DNA from 4 places in the Streptomyces sp. NPDC057253 genome. Region 3 is predicted to be linked to each of the others. Evidence: riboswitches for the same ligand, from Rfam matches in the RefSeq annotation. Region 3 holds a riboswitch; each other region holds the start of a gene.
What was found. A riboswitch is a leader RNA that binds a small molecule or an ion and turns the genes downstream of it on or off. The one in region 3 is predicted to bind cyclic di-AMP.

Region 1: it holds a riboswitch for cyclic di-AMP, as region 3 does, so the genes downstream of both, ACFULQ_RS34765 (M23 family metallopeptidase) here and ACFULQ_RS38705 (NlpC/P60 family protein) in region 3, are expected to answer to the same signal.
Region 2: it holds a riboswitch for cyclic di-AMP, as region 3 does, so the genes downstream of both, ACFULQ_RS14720 (M23 family metallopeptidase) here and ACFULQ_RS38705 (NlpC/P60 family protein) in region 3, are expected to answer to the same signal.
Region 4: it holds a riboswitch for cyclic di-AMP, as region 3 does, so the genes downstream of both, ACFULQ_RS22710 (transglycosylase SLT domain-containing protein) here and ACFULQ_RS38705 (NlpC/P60 family protein) in region 3, are expected to answer to the same signal.

The regions. Positions count from the first base shown of each region.
Region 1 covers NZ_JBHUXV010000087.1:8,523-11,769, reverse strand. Annotated here, with positions in the region: gene ACFULQ_RS34775 (M16 family metallopeptidase) at 1-166, shown strand, start outside; gene ACFULQ_RS34770 (M16 family metallopeptidase) at 163-1,551, shown strand; cyclic di-AMP (ydaO/yuaA leader) riboswitch at 1,776-1,938, shown strand; gene ACFULQ_RS34765 (M23 family metallopeptidase) at 1,952-2,713, shown strand; gene ACFULQ_RS34760 (GntR family transcriptional regulator) at 2,913-3,247, shown strand, end outside.
Region 2 covers NZ_JBHUXV010000022.1:21,017-24,263, forward strand. Annotated here, with positions in the region: partial or broken gene ACFULQ_RS14715 (aldo/keto reductase) at 1-642, opposite strand, end outside; gene ACFULQ_RS14720 (M23 family metallopeptidase) at 815-1,840, opposite strand; cyclic di-AMP (ydaO/yuaA leader) riboswitch at 1,852-2,009, opposite strand; tRNA gene ACFULQ_RS14725 (tRNA-Met) at 2,304-2,377, opposite strand; gene ACFULQ_RS14730 (class II glutamine amidotransferase) at 2,436-3,185, shown strand.
Region 3 covers NZ_JBHUXV010000111.1:1,409-4,655, reverse strand. Annotated here, with positions in the region: gene pcrA (DNA helicase PcrA) at 1-1,141, opposite strand, end outside; cyclic di-AMP (ydaO/yuaA leader) riboswitch at 1,462-1,621, shown strand; gene ACFULQ_RS38705 (NlpC/P60 family protein) at 1,630-2,790, shown strand; gene ACFULQ_RS38700 (tellurite resistance/C4-dicarboxylate transporter family protein) at 2,994-3,247, shown strand, end outside.
Region 4 covers NZ_JBHUXV010000041.1:18,877-22,123, forward strand. Annotated here, with positions in the region: gene ACFULQ_RS22705 (CocE/NonD family hydrolase) at 1-1,321, shown strand, start outside; cyclic di-AMP (ydaO/yuaA leader) riboswitch at 1,561-1,762, shown strand; gene ACFULQ_RS22710 (transglycosylase SLT domain-containing protein) at 1,768-2,250, shown strand; gene ACFULQ_RS22715 (HAD family hydrolase) at 2,254-3,066, opposite strand.

The DNA.
Region 1 (3,247 bases), on a different contig from region 3:
CCAGGCGGTCGCCAAGGCCAAGCTGCGCCCCGACAACCGCGCGGTGCTCGTCTACGAGCCCACCGCCCCGGCCGAGATCGCCGACAGCGCCGAGGACGCCGCCGAGGACCCGGAAGCCGCGGCGACCGTAGAAGCCACCGACGAGAACGAGGAGGCGGCCAAGTGACCGAGCTCGCCGCGATGGAATTCCACCCGCAGCCGCAGGCGGGCGAGCCCAAGGTCTGGGCCTTCCCCGCCCCTGAGCGTGGGACGCTCGACAACGGCCTCACGCTCCTGCGCTGCCACCGCCCCGGCCAGCAGGTCGTCGCCGTCGAGGTGCTCCTGGACGCGCCCCTGGACGCCGAACCGGCCGGCCTGGACGGCGTCGCCACGATCATGGCGCGCGCCTTCTCCGAGGGCACCGACAAGCACTCCGCCGAGGAGTTCGCCGCAGAGCTGGAGCGCTGCGGTGCCACCCTCGACGCGCACGCCGACCACCCCGGCGTCCGCCTCAGCCTCGAAGTGCCCGCCTCCCGCCTCGCCAAGGCGCTCGGTCTGCTGGCCGACGCGCTCAGGGCGCCCGCGTTCGCGGACAGCGAGGTCGAGCGGCTCGTCACCAACCGCCTGGACGAGATCCCGCACGAGCTGGCCAACCCCTCGCGCCGCGCCGCCAAGGAGCTCTCCCGGGAGCTGTTCCCGGCGGACTCCCGCATGTCGCGCCCGCGCCAGGGCACCGAGGAGGCCGTCGAGAACATCGACTCCGCGGCCGTACGCGCCTTCTACGAGAAGCACGTGCGCCCCGCCACCGCGACCGCCGTGGTCGTCGGCGACCTCACCGGCATCGACCTGGACGCGCTGCTCGCCGACACCCTCGGCTCCTGGACCGGTTCGCAGGCCCAGCCGCGCCCGGTGCCGCCGGTGACCGCCGACGACACCGGCCGGGTCGTCATCGTGGACCGCCCCGGCGCCGTCCAGACGCAGCTGCTGATCGGCCGTATCGGCGCCGACCGGCACGCACGCGTGTGGCCCGCGCAGGTGCTCGGCACGTACTGCCTCGGCGGCACCCTCACCTCCCGCCTGGACCGCGTCCTGCGCGAGGAGAAGGGCTACACCTACGGCGTGCGCGCGTTCGGGCAGGTCCTCAGGTCCGCCCCGGACGGCTCGGGGGCCGCGATGCTCGCCATCAGCGGTTCCGTGGACACCCCCAACACGGGTCCCGCGCTGGACGACCTGTGGAAGGTGCTGCGCACGCTCGCCGAGGGCGGTCTCACCGACGCCGAGCGCGATGTCGCCGTCCAGAACCTCGTCGGGGTGGCGCCGCTCAAGTACGAGACCGCGGCGGCCGTGGCGAGCACGCTGGCCGACCAGGTCGAACAGCACCTGCCGGACGACTACCAGGCGACGCTGTACCAGCAGCTCGCCGCGACCGGCACCGTGGAGGCCACCGCGGCCGTCGTGAACGCCTTCCCGGTGGACCGGCTGGTGACGATCCTGGTCGGCGACGCGGCCGCCATCAAGGAGCCCGTCGAGGCCCTCGGCATCGGCGAGGTCAAGGTCGTGACAGCCGAGTAGCGGACGCGACCCACGCGCACGTGACCCGAAGGGGCCCTGGTGACCGATGTGTCACCAGGGCCCCTTCGACACCCAGGTCTCTTAGATGTCCGAATTGGGCCGGAGGTTGCCTGTCTGCCCTGTGGGATGCGCTACAAACACCGTGATCGGTTTGGGGATCGAAAGTCCGCCCGCATAGCGTCCCCTGGGCTGTTCGTCAGGCAGTGCGCCGCGTCCGCGGCACCGGACAGTCATCGCCGAGTCCCCGTACGGCGCGAGCCAGGGGAGCCGGGGACCCACCACACGTCCCTGGGGTGAATCGGACGCCCGCGCACCGCGAGGGGGTCCGTAGGAGACCTTCCTGCTCCGAACCCGTCAGCTAACCCGGTAGGCGAGAAGGAAGGAAAGGACCAGCCACCACATGGCGTTCACCTGCGCCACCGGGAAGCACCGTCGTCCCAGCCGTATGAAGCGCACCACCGCCCGCGCCGCGGGCGTCGCCGCCCTCGCCACCACCGGCGTCATCGGCACCCTCGCCGCCCCGGCGCTCGCCGCCGACAACTCCGTGAGCTCCGTCGAACAGAGCGGCCTCATGCCCGTCGTCAGCGCCGGTGACTCGCTCGCCGAGCAGATCGACGCCCAGGCCGTGGCCCAGGCGCAGGCCGCCGCGCAGAAGAAGGCGGCCGCCGAGGCCAAGCGCAAGGCCGAGGCACGGGCCAAGGAGATACGCGAGGCCAAGGAGCGCGCCGCCCGCGAGGCCGAGCGCAAGCGCCTGAACGCCTTCGTCGCCCCGATCTCCGGCTCCTACATCTCCACCGGCTACAAGAGCGGCGGCTCCATCTGGTCGTCCGGCAGCCACACCGGTGTCGACTTCCACGCCGCCAGCGGCACCTCCGTGCACGCGGTCGGCCGCGGCACCGTCGTGGAGGCCGGCTGGGGCGGGTCGTACGGCAACAACATCGTGATCCGGATGGCCGACGGCACCTACACGCAGTACGGCCACCTCTCGTCGATCGGCGTCTCGGTCGGCCAGTCGGTCACCCCCGGCCAGCAGATCGGCCTGTCCGGCGCGACCGGCAACGTCACCGGGCCGCACCTGCACTTCGAGGCGCGCACCAGCCCCGAGTACGGCTCGGACATCGATCCCGTCGCCTACCTGCGCTCGCACGGCGTCAGCGTCTGACGACCCGCGCGCGACCTCCGCGCGGCCTTCGTGAAGCCCCGGCTCCTCCGAGCCGGGGTTTCGTCGTTTCCAACGCCCCGCTGTCCAAAAAATATCCCCGGATTCCGGCCCGCCGTCGGAAATTCCCGCTGATTGCAATAGAGTCACTGAACACACGTCAATCGGCGACGTTTCACGGGGATTAAGACGGAGGTCGGACATGCGTATTCCGGCGCACTCGGTATGCACAGCGATCCGGGACGACATCGTCGCCGGTGTCCACGAGCGCGGCAGCCGGCTCACCGAGGAACTGCTCGCCCGTCGCTACGGCGTCTCCCGCGTCCCCGTCCGGGAGGCCCTGCGCACACTGGAGGCCGAGGGCTTCGTGGTGACGCGCCGGCACGCGGGCGCGTGCGTCGCCGAACCGACCGAGCAGGAGGGCGCCGACTTCCTGGAGATGCGCATGCTCCTCGAACCGCTCGGCGCCTCCCGGGCCGCCCAGCGGCGCACCGAGGCCCATCTGAAGGTGCTGCGCGGCCTGGTCCGGCTGGGCCA
Region 2 (3,247 bases), on a different contig from region 3:
GGTGAGGAAGCCGGACGCGAGGGCGTAGTACGGGACGGCGGCGAGGCCCTCCCGGGAGGCGACGGCCTGGAGCTCGCCCTCGTAGGTGGCGCGCGAGACCAGGTTGTAGTGGGGCTGGAGGGCGACATAGCGCGCCAGGCCCTCCCGGTCGGAGCAGGCGAGGGACTCCGTGAGCCGCGCGGCGGAGATGTTGGACGCGCCGATGATCTCCTCGACTGGAACCTGGGTCTTGTCGAAGTGGGTGCAGTAGAGATCTATGCGGTCCGTGCCCAGCCGCTTCAGGGACGCGTCGGCGGCGGCCTTGATGTTGGCGGCGGTCAGGCCCGGGAACTCGGGGTGCCGGCTGACCTTCGTGGCGATGACGACGTCGTCGCGGTCGCCGCGGGCCGCCAGCCTCCCCCACTGCCTAAAGGGCGCAGGGGACCCCCACCCGATGATCGTCTCGGACTCACCGCCGGAGTTGCCGTCGACCCACGCGGAGTACGAGTCGGCCGTGTCGACGAAGTTGCCGCCCGCGGCGGTGTACGCGTCGAGGACGGCGAAGGACGTGGCCTCGTCGGCGGTCCAGCCGAAGACGTGGCCGCCGAGGGAGAGCGGGAAGACCTCGAGGTCGGAGGAGCCGAGCTTGCGGAGAGAAGTCATGCCATACGTCGACACCCGCGCCGGACGCCGCTCTTCCGCTCCGGCCGCAAAGTCCTCGTAGACAACCGGAATCACCCCTCCGAAACTCCGTCCCTGCACGCACCGACGGCCCTGACGTCGGGGGGACGTCGTCAGGGCCGCCGGAAACCGTAGTGAGGTCAGTGAGGGAGGCTCAGGGGTTGAGCCCCTTGCCGCGCAGCCACGCCATCGGGTCGATCCCGTCGGCCGAGCCGTTCGGGTGGACCTCCAGGTGCAGGTGCGCGCCGGTGACGTTGCCGGTGGCGCCCACGCGGCCGATGACGTCACCGGTGCCGACCTTCTGGCCGACGCTGACGCTGATCGAGGACTGGTGGCAGAACCACAGCTCGGTGCCGTCGTCGAGGGTGAGGATCGTGCGGTAGCCGTAGGAACCGGCCCAGCCGGCCTCGGTGATGGTGCCGCTGTGGATCGCCTTGATGAGCGTGCCCGTGGGGGCCGCGAAGTCGAGGCCCGTGTGGTAGCCCGAGGACCACAGCGAACCGGCCTGACCGAAGGTGCCCGTGATGGTGTACGACGAGGTCGGCAGCGTGTACTGCTTCGCGAGCTCGGCCAGGCGCGCGGCCTCGGCCTTCTTCGCGGCCTCCTCCTCCGCCTTCTTCTTCGCGGCGGCGGCCTTCTCCTGGGCTTCCTTCTCCGCCTTGGCGGCGGCCGCGTCGGCCTCCTTCTGGGCGGCGTCGGCGACGGCCTGGGCGGCCTTGGTGTCGAGCTGGTCCTGCTGGACCTCGGCCTGGGCGAGGATGCGCGAGCGCAGCGCCTCACCGGCGTCCGAGGCGCCCTTGGCGGTGTCGACGGTGGTGGTGCCGACGCTGCTGAAGGCGCTCGTGTCGTCCGCGCCGGAGTCGGAGTCGTCCGAGATGAGCGAGCCGACGTTGGGCAGGTCGGGCATCGAGATGGAGACCGGCGGCTTGCCGGTGTTGGCGCTGGCCATCCCACCGGCGCTGACCGCGGCTATGACACCTACACCGAGGACGGTGGAGCTGCGGGCGAATCCGCCGCCGCGCTGCTTGGCCACGCGATGCCGGCCTCGCACCGGGGCGAGGGAGTCGGCGGTCGGGTTCCATTCGCCGAGGGGGGCGTCGTCGTCGGGGCGGTAGCCGCCGTAGACGAGCGTGTCGCGAGGGGCGAACGGGGCCTCGGGGGCAGGCGGGTTGGACGCCACGTGGGCGTGCTCCTTTCCTTCCTTCTCGCCTACCGGGTTAGCTGACGGGTTCGGAGCAGGAAGGTCTCCTACGCGCGTAAACCAACCGTGCTGCCACGGCGGTCGACGAGCGATTCACCCCAAGGTGGTGGTTCCCCGGTTCCCTTGCGGAATTCGGCGCGTGAGCACGGAGCCGTCTCTTGTGACGGCTGGGACGACCGCGCTGCGTTATCGAACGTTAATAGACCCAGGGGTCCGATTCCAAGCCGTTCCTCTTGATCATTAACGAAATCCCGCAGGACTTACGGCCCATGAACGGCGAAAAACGGGCGAGTTGACCATGTCTCAGGCAACACGCAGGTGTTGACGGTATGTCAGGGATGATGCGGAGGGCGCTCGCTCATTCACGCAATGTTACGGACAGGCCAGAGAAAACACCCAGGGCCGGAATCCAGTGAACTGGATTCCGGCCCTGGGCCTTGAGTAGCGGGGACAGGATTTGAACCTGCGACCTCTGGGTTATGAGCCCAGCGAGCTACCGAGCTGCTCCACCCCGCGTCGGTGTGACACCAGCATACGTCATCCGCGGGGCAGGTCGCGCACGCATACTCGCCCCATGTGCCGTCTCCTCGGCGTGGTCACCCGCGCCCCGCTGCCCCTGTCCACCGCCTTGGGCGAACTGGCCGCTCCCTTCACGGAGTTGAGCCAGGAGCACGCTGACGGATGGGGGATCGCGGCCCGGCCGGGGCGGGACGGGAACGGTCCGCGGGTGGTCAAGGGGATCGAGCGGGCCGTGGGAGACCGGCTCTGGGGCGACGCGCTCACCGGGACGCGCGCCGACGCCGCCGTGCTGCATCTGCGGATGGCGAGCCCCGGGCTGCCCGTCGTGCCGGGCAACACCCACCCGTTCACCGCGGGCGGCCTCGCCTTCGCGCACAACGGCTTCTTCTCTCCGTACGACGCCCTCGACGAGCTCATCGATCCCGACCTGCTGTCCGGGGCGGGCGGGAGCACCGACTCCGAGCGGTTCTTCCTGCGGGTGCTGACCCTGCTGCGGGACAAAGGCCCGGTCGACGCGCTCGCGCGGACCGCCGAGGACATCCGCGCCCGCGCGTCCTTCGCGAGCCTCAACTGCCTGCTGCTGACCGAGGAGGCGCTGTACGCGTACGCCGACGAGGACCCGGACTCCGAGGTCAGCCGCCGGCGCGGGCCCGACTTCTTCCGGCTGCGGTACCGGGCGGACGGCGAGCGGGTGGTCGTGGCGTCGAGCGGGGTGCCCCAGCCGGACGGAGCGTGGCGGGTGCTGCCGTACCGGCGGGTGCTGGAGGTCCGGCGGGGTGACCTGGGCGTACGTGTGCACGGGTGAGGGCCGGCGGGACGACCTGGGCGGCATCCGTACGCACGGGCGAGGGGCGGCGAGACAACCTG
Region 3 (3,247 bases):
ACTCGTTGCGCTCGATGACGGCGTTGGCGGCGGTGAGGATCGTCTGGGTGGAGCGGTAGTTCTGCTCCAGGAGGATCGTCGTCGCGTCCGGGTAGTCCTCCTCGAACTGGAGGATGTTGCGGATGGTCGCGCCGCGGAAGGCGTAGATCGACTGGTCGGCGTCACCGACGACACAGAGCTCGGCGGGCGGCAGGTCGTGCTCGCTCGGGGGTACGTCCACCGGGTGCTCGGAGGTCCCGACCAGCTCCCTGACCAGCGCGTACTGGGCGTGGTTGGTGTCCTGGTACTCGTCGACGAGGACGTGCCGGAAACGGCGGCGGTAGTGCTCGGCGACATCCGGGAAGGCGCGGAGGAGGTTGACCGTCGTCATGATCAGGTCGTCGAAGTCGAGGGCGTTGGCCTCGCGCAGCCGCGACTGGTACATGGCGTACGCCTGGGCGAGGGTCTTCTCGAAGCCGTCGCCGGCCTGGGCGGCGAAGTCCTCCTCGTCGATCAGCTCGTTCTTCAGGTTGCTGATCTTGGCGCTGAAGGACTTCGGCGGGTACCGCTTGGGGTCGAGGTCCAGGTCGCGGCAGACCAGCGCCATGAGCCGCTTGGAGTCGGCGGCGTCGTAGATCGAGAAGGACGAGGTGAAGCCGAGCTTCTTCGACTCCCTGCGCAGGATCCGCACGCACGCACTGTGGAAGGTCATCACCCACATCGCGTTCGCGCGCGGGCCGACGAGCTGCTCGACGCGCTCCTTCATCTCGCCCGCGGCCTTGTTGGTGAAGGTGATCGCGAGGATCTGGCCCGGGTGGACCTGGCGCTCGCCGAGGAGGTGGGCGATGCGGTGGGTGAGCACGCGGGTCTTGCCGGAGCCGGCGCCGGCCACGATGAGCAGCGGGGTGCCGGAGTGCACGACGGCGGCGCGCTGGTTCTCGTTCAGCCCGTCCAGGAGCGCGGCCGGGTCCAGCACCGGGCGTGGGGCGCCGTCGCGGTAGTAGGCGTCCCGGTCCGGCGGCACGTCGAACTTCCCGCCGAACAGGTCGTCCGGAACGGGTTCCGGTACGTGCTCGTCCTCGGGCGGCGGCGGGGGCTCCTCCGCGTGCCCGCGAGGGGCCTGGAGGTCCGCCAGGAAGCTGTCGTCAAAGAGGCTGCTCATCGCTCTCCGAGTCTAGGGTGCCCCACTGACACCCGGCCGCCGCCCTGAGAACATCACCGGAACCGCCACGCGCACTCCGCGACCGACCCGTCACGTTCCGCGATCGACCAGGCCGAGACATGGACCCTGTCGCGTCACTCCAGTGAAAATACGCCCAAGTCATGGCAGATACCTCCGGATTGGCCGCGCGGACCACCGCCCGAGGTTTAGGTCACGAAAATGTATCGGGCATATCGAACATCAACCTTCACACGGGCCACACCCGTTGGCTACCGTTCCCGGTAGGCCGTACGACCCCCACCGGCGAACGTCGCCGGGCCGCGCGGCCTCCGCCGAGTCCGCAGCGCCGCCGTGCGCCCGGAGCCGGGGACCCACCGAACCCGGGGTGAATCGGCCGACTCCCGCCCACGGGAGCGCCGTAGGGCAACCCTTCCCGCCCGAACCCGACAGCTAACCCGGTAGGCGGAGCACGGAAGGAGTCGCCTCCCTTGGCGTCGCACCGCAAGTCGCGTCCCGCTGGTACGCGCGTAGCAGGCATACGGACCCCGGCCCTCGCGACGGCCGCCCTCACCTCCGTGGCCCTGCTGTCCCAGTCGGCGAACGCCGCGCCGGCCGATGACAGACCCAGTCTCGAAGAGGTCGAGAAGAAGGTCGACGACCTCTACCGCCAGGCCGAGTCGGCGACCGACAGCTACAACGCCGCCAAGGAGAAGACGACCAAGCAGCGCAAGCAGGTCGACACGCTCCTCGACGACGTCGCGCAGCGCACCGAGAAGCTCAACCAGGCGCGCGAGGAACTCGGCTCCTTCGCCGCCGCGCAGTACCGCACCGGCGCCGCCGCGCCGGACACCGCGACCTTCCTGCTCGCCGACACCCCGCAGGACTACTTCGACCAGACCCAGCTGATGGGCCGCCTCACGAGCCGTCAGAAGGGCGCGGTCGACGACTACGTCTCCGAGCAGTCGGCGACGATGAAGAAGCGTCAGGAGGCCTCCCAGAGCCTCCAGTCGCTCACCGAGACGCAGAGCGACCTGAAGACCGCGAAGGCGACCGTCCAGAAGAAGCTCGCCGACGCGCGCGAGCTGCTGTCGGAGCTGACGGCCCAGGAGAAGGCGCGCCTCGCGGCGATCGAGAAGGAGAAGCAGGAGGCGGCCGCCCGCAAGGCCGCGGAGCTGGCGCGGCAGCAGGCGGCCGCGGAAAAGGCCGCACAGGAGGCCGCCGCCCAGGAGAGCGCGTCGGGTTCCGGTTCGTCGACCACCGGTTCGTCGACGGTGACCGACTCCTCGTACGCCACCAAGGCCGCCAAGGCCCTCGCCTTCGCCCGCGCGCAGATCGGCAAGCCGTACGTCTGGGGCGCCACCGGCCCCGGCTCCTACGACTGCTCGGGCCTCACCCAGGCCGCCTGGAAGGCCGCCGGCGTCACCCTCCCCCGCGTCACCTACGACCAGGTCAACGCCGGCACCACGGTCTCCCTGGCCGACGCCCAGCCCGGCGACCTGGTCTTCTTCTACGACGACATCAGCCACGTCGGCCTCTACATCGGCAACGGCATGATGATCCACGCCCCCAAGCCGGGCGCGTACGTCCGCGAGGAGTCGATCTACTACGACGGCGAGTCGGCGATCCACAGCGTGGTACGGCCGGCCTGAGGTCCCGTCCCACAGGGCCGGTCCGCCGAAACGCGGCACCTATAGGTGCGGTTCCGTGAATCGCACCTATAGGGCGGTCACGCAGAACGCGCCCTGTAGGGGCCCCTTTCAGCGCGGGCCGGGCTCCTGCGCCCGCGCGTATTTCCCCACGCGCGCGTGCGCGCCCCCCTCCCCGGGCGCGCGGAGCTTCCTAGCATCGGTCCATGGCCGGTACCTCCCCGCACTCCCCCCTGCGCGTCTGGTGGACGCGGCACCCGCCCGCCGCCGGGGCCGCCGTGATGGCGACGGCCATCCTGTCGGTCGGCCTGCATCAGGCCGGCCACGAGACGCTGTCCCGGATCGCCCTGGTGCTCGGCAGCGCGGCCTGGCTGGGACTGGCCGCCGACTTCGCCGTACGACTGCTGCGGGAGCGGGCGCGATGGGTCGCGGAGGCCGAGACACCGGGCGCTCTGACGGC
Region 4 (3,247 bases), on a different contig from region 3:
GCGCCTGGAGGCCCTGGACCCGCCGCTCCACACCTGGCTCGCCCACCAGACCCGTGACGAACACTGGCGCCATGACAGCGTCCGCGAGGACTACGGCTCCATCGACGCGGCGGTCCTCGCAGTGGGCGGCTGGCACGACCCGTACCGCGACACGGTCCTGCGGCTGGTCGAGCACCTGCCGGCCGACCGGGTCCGCGGGATCGTCGGCCCCTGGTCCCACCAGTACCCGGACCGCGGCACCTACGTCAGCCACTCCCACCCCCCGGCGACGGCGTACGGCACCCTGCCCGGCCGCTGGGTCGGCGAGCCCGCCTGGCCCTCCCCCCACGTCACGACGGTGTCGTACGGCCTTCAGGGCCCCGCCGTGCTGGTCCGCTCGCCGCAGCACACCGGCGTGGACGCCGGCCCGTTCGTCCCGTCCGGCGGCGACGCCGATCTGCCGCCGGACCAGCGGGAGGAGGACGCCCGTTCGGCCTGCTTCGAGTTCGCGGTGGGTGAGCAGACGTGCGTGCTGGGGCGGCCGCGGGTGCGGCTCAGGGTGACCTCGGAGGTGTCGCGCGGGCAGGTCGTGGCACGGCTGTGCGATGTCGCGCCGGACGGCTCGTCGACCCTCGTGACGCGGGGGGCGCTGAACCTCTCCGCACGCCATGGCCCGGACCGGGCGGTGCCCTGGGAGCCGGGGGCCACGCAGGAGGTGGCCTTCGAGCTGAGCGGCACCGGGCACGCCTTCCCGCCCGGCCACCGGATCCGGCTCGCCGTGTCCTCGGCGTACTGGCCGTGGATCTGGCCGCAGCCCGAGTCGCAGGCGGGCTTCACGCTGGACCCCGCGGGCAGCTTCCTGGAGTTGCCGGTACGCGCGCGTGAGGCGTCCCCGGACATCACGTTCGCGGAGCCGGAGCAGGCCGCGCCGCCGGGAGGCACGCAGGGCGTGGCCGCCGACGGATGGAGCCCGGTCACGCTGGACGAGCCGCGACCCGAGCGGCTGGTCGTGCGGGACGTGGCCAAGGGCGAGTGGCGTCTGGAGGTCGATCCCCGGTACGGCGGCACGCGCGTGTACCCCGACGGGCTGGAGTTCACCGAGGACGCGCGGGAGACGTACACGATCGACGAGAAGGACCCGCTGTCCGCGCGCACCCGCTCGGACCGGTCGATCCGGCTGCACCGACCCGAGCTCGCCTGGGACACCACCGTGCGCTCCCGCTCGGAGATCAGCTGCGACGGGACGGACTTTTCCACCTCGAACGAGGTGATGTGCACCGACGGCGGTGAGGTGGTCTTCCACCGGACATGGGAGCAGCGGATCCCACGGACGGCCGGTTGACTATGAGTTGGGTCTCTTGCCCGTTTTGCACGTCTTGCGCATGGGCGTGACTTGACTCACTCCAGCCGACGGATCGACAGATATCCGGAATTCCTCAATCCGCCTTTTCGGCTGCGTCAGTTGAGACTTGCGACCGCAAAGGATCAAGTGCCTCAAATGCCCCCGACCAAGGTCAATAGGCACTCCACGTGAATTCGCCACTTGTTCCGGACATGTGCTCTCGCATACGTTCCCGGCCTGTCGGGCGGACGCCGAATCCTGCCGCCGCCCGTACACCCACCGAGAACCACGGCAGGAGCGGGGGACCCAGGTAAGTCGCCGGAACGGTCGTCTTCGGACATACCGGTACGGCTTGGGGTGAAGTCATGCCTTTTACGGGCATGGCCGGGCAACTCCCCGCCCGAACCCGACAGCTCACCTCGCAGGCGACGGAGAGGAACTTCGCCATGCCTGCTGCCGCTCAGCACCGTGCTTCCCGCACCCACCGTCTCGTCCGCAAGCTCGCCGTCGCCGGCACCGGAGTCGCCGTACTCGCGCTCCCGCTCATCGGTGCGACGACCGCGTCCGCGGCCACCCCGGCCGTACAGACCGCGACCAGCCTCGGGTACGCCAACAACCTCGACGGCTGGATCCGCGCCTCCCTCGCCGTCATGGCGGAGCACGGGATCCCCGGCTCCTACGACGGCATCTACCGCAACGTCATCCGCGAGTCCTCCGGCAACCCCTACGCCATCAACCTCTGGGACTCCAACGCGGCCGCCGGCACGCCCTCCAAGGGCCTGCTCCAGGTGATCGACCCGACGTTCAACGCCTACCACGTGGCCAACACCTCGTGGGACCCGTACGACCCGGTCGCCAACATCACCGCGGCCTGCAACTACGCGGCGGCGCGGTACGGGTCCATCGACAACGTGTTCGGCGCCTACTAGGAACTACGCCCGGCTGAAGAGTCTTTCGAGGACGACGGCGATGCCGTCGTCCTCGTTCGACAGGGTCACCTCGTCGGCCACGGCCTTGAGTTCGGGGTGGGCGTTGGCCATCGCGACGCCGTGGGCCGCCCAGTCGAACATCGGGATGTCGTTGGGCATGTCCCCGAAGGCGATCGTCACCTCGGGTCCCAGGCCCAGGTGTTCGGCGGCCAGCGCGAGGCCGGTCGCCTTGGTGATGCCGCATGGCTGGAGTTCGACGGTCCCGGGTCCCGACATGGTGACCGTGGCCAGCGAACCCACCACCGAGCGTGCCGTGACCGCCAACTCGTCGTCCGACAGGTAGGGGTGGCGCAGCAGCACCTTGCTGATCGGCTCGCACCACAGGTCGTCGCGGCGGCCGACCCGCACCGCGGGCAGGGTCGGATGGGGCATCAGATAGCCCGGTTCGATGAGCGTGAGCCCGTCGACACCGTCCTGGTCCACCGCCGCGTACACCAGCCCGACCTCGGCCTCGATCTTCCCCAGCGCGGTCTCCGCCAGCTCCCGGTCCAGGGTCACCGACCAGAGCAGACGGTCCGCGCCGGCGTCGTACACCTGCGCGCCCTGTCCGCACACCGCGAGCCCCGTGCTGCCGAGGTCGTCGAGGAGCGGCCGCACTCTGGGCGCCGGCCGTCCGGTCACGACGAGGTGCTGGGCCCCGCCCTCCGCCACCCTCGCGAGCGCGGCCAACGACCGGTCGGAGAGGGTGTCGTCGGCGCGGAGCAGCGTGCCGTCCAGGTCGGTGGCGATGAGTGAATATGCGGGGGAGGCGGCCATGATCAGAGAATACGGATGGTTGGCCCCTCCGACTCGACGCGAACCGGACGGCTGCTGCTTTCACATCTGTTGACGGCAGTTCCGGTTCGGGGGGTGCGGCGGTGTGCTGCGCACCGCCACCGCGCGCCGCGCCCCGGTGTGCGGGCGGTTCGGGGGCATGTCCCGTGCGGTTCCGGCAGGT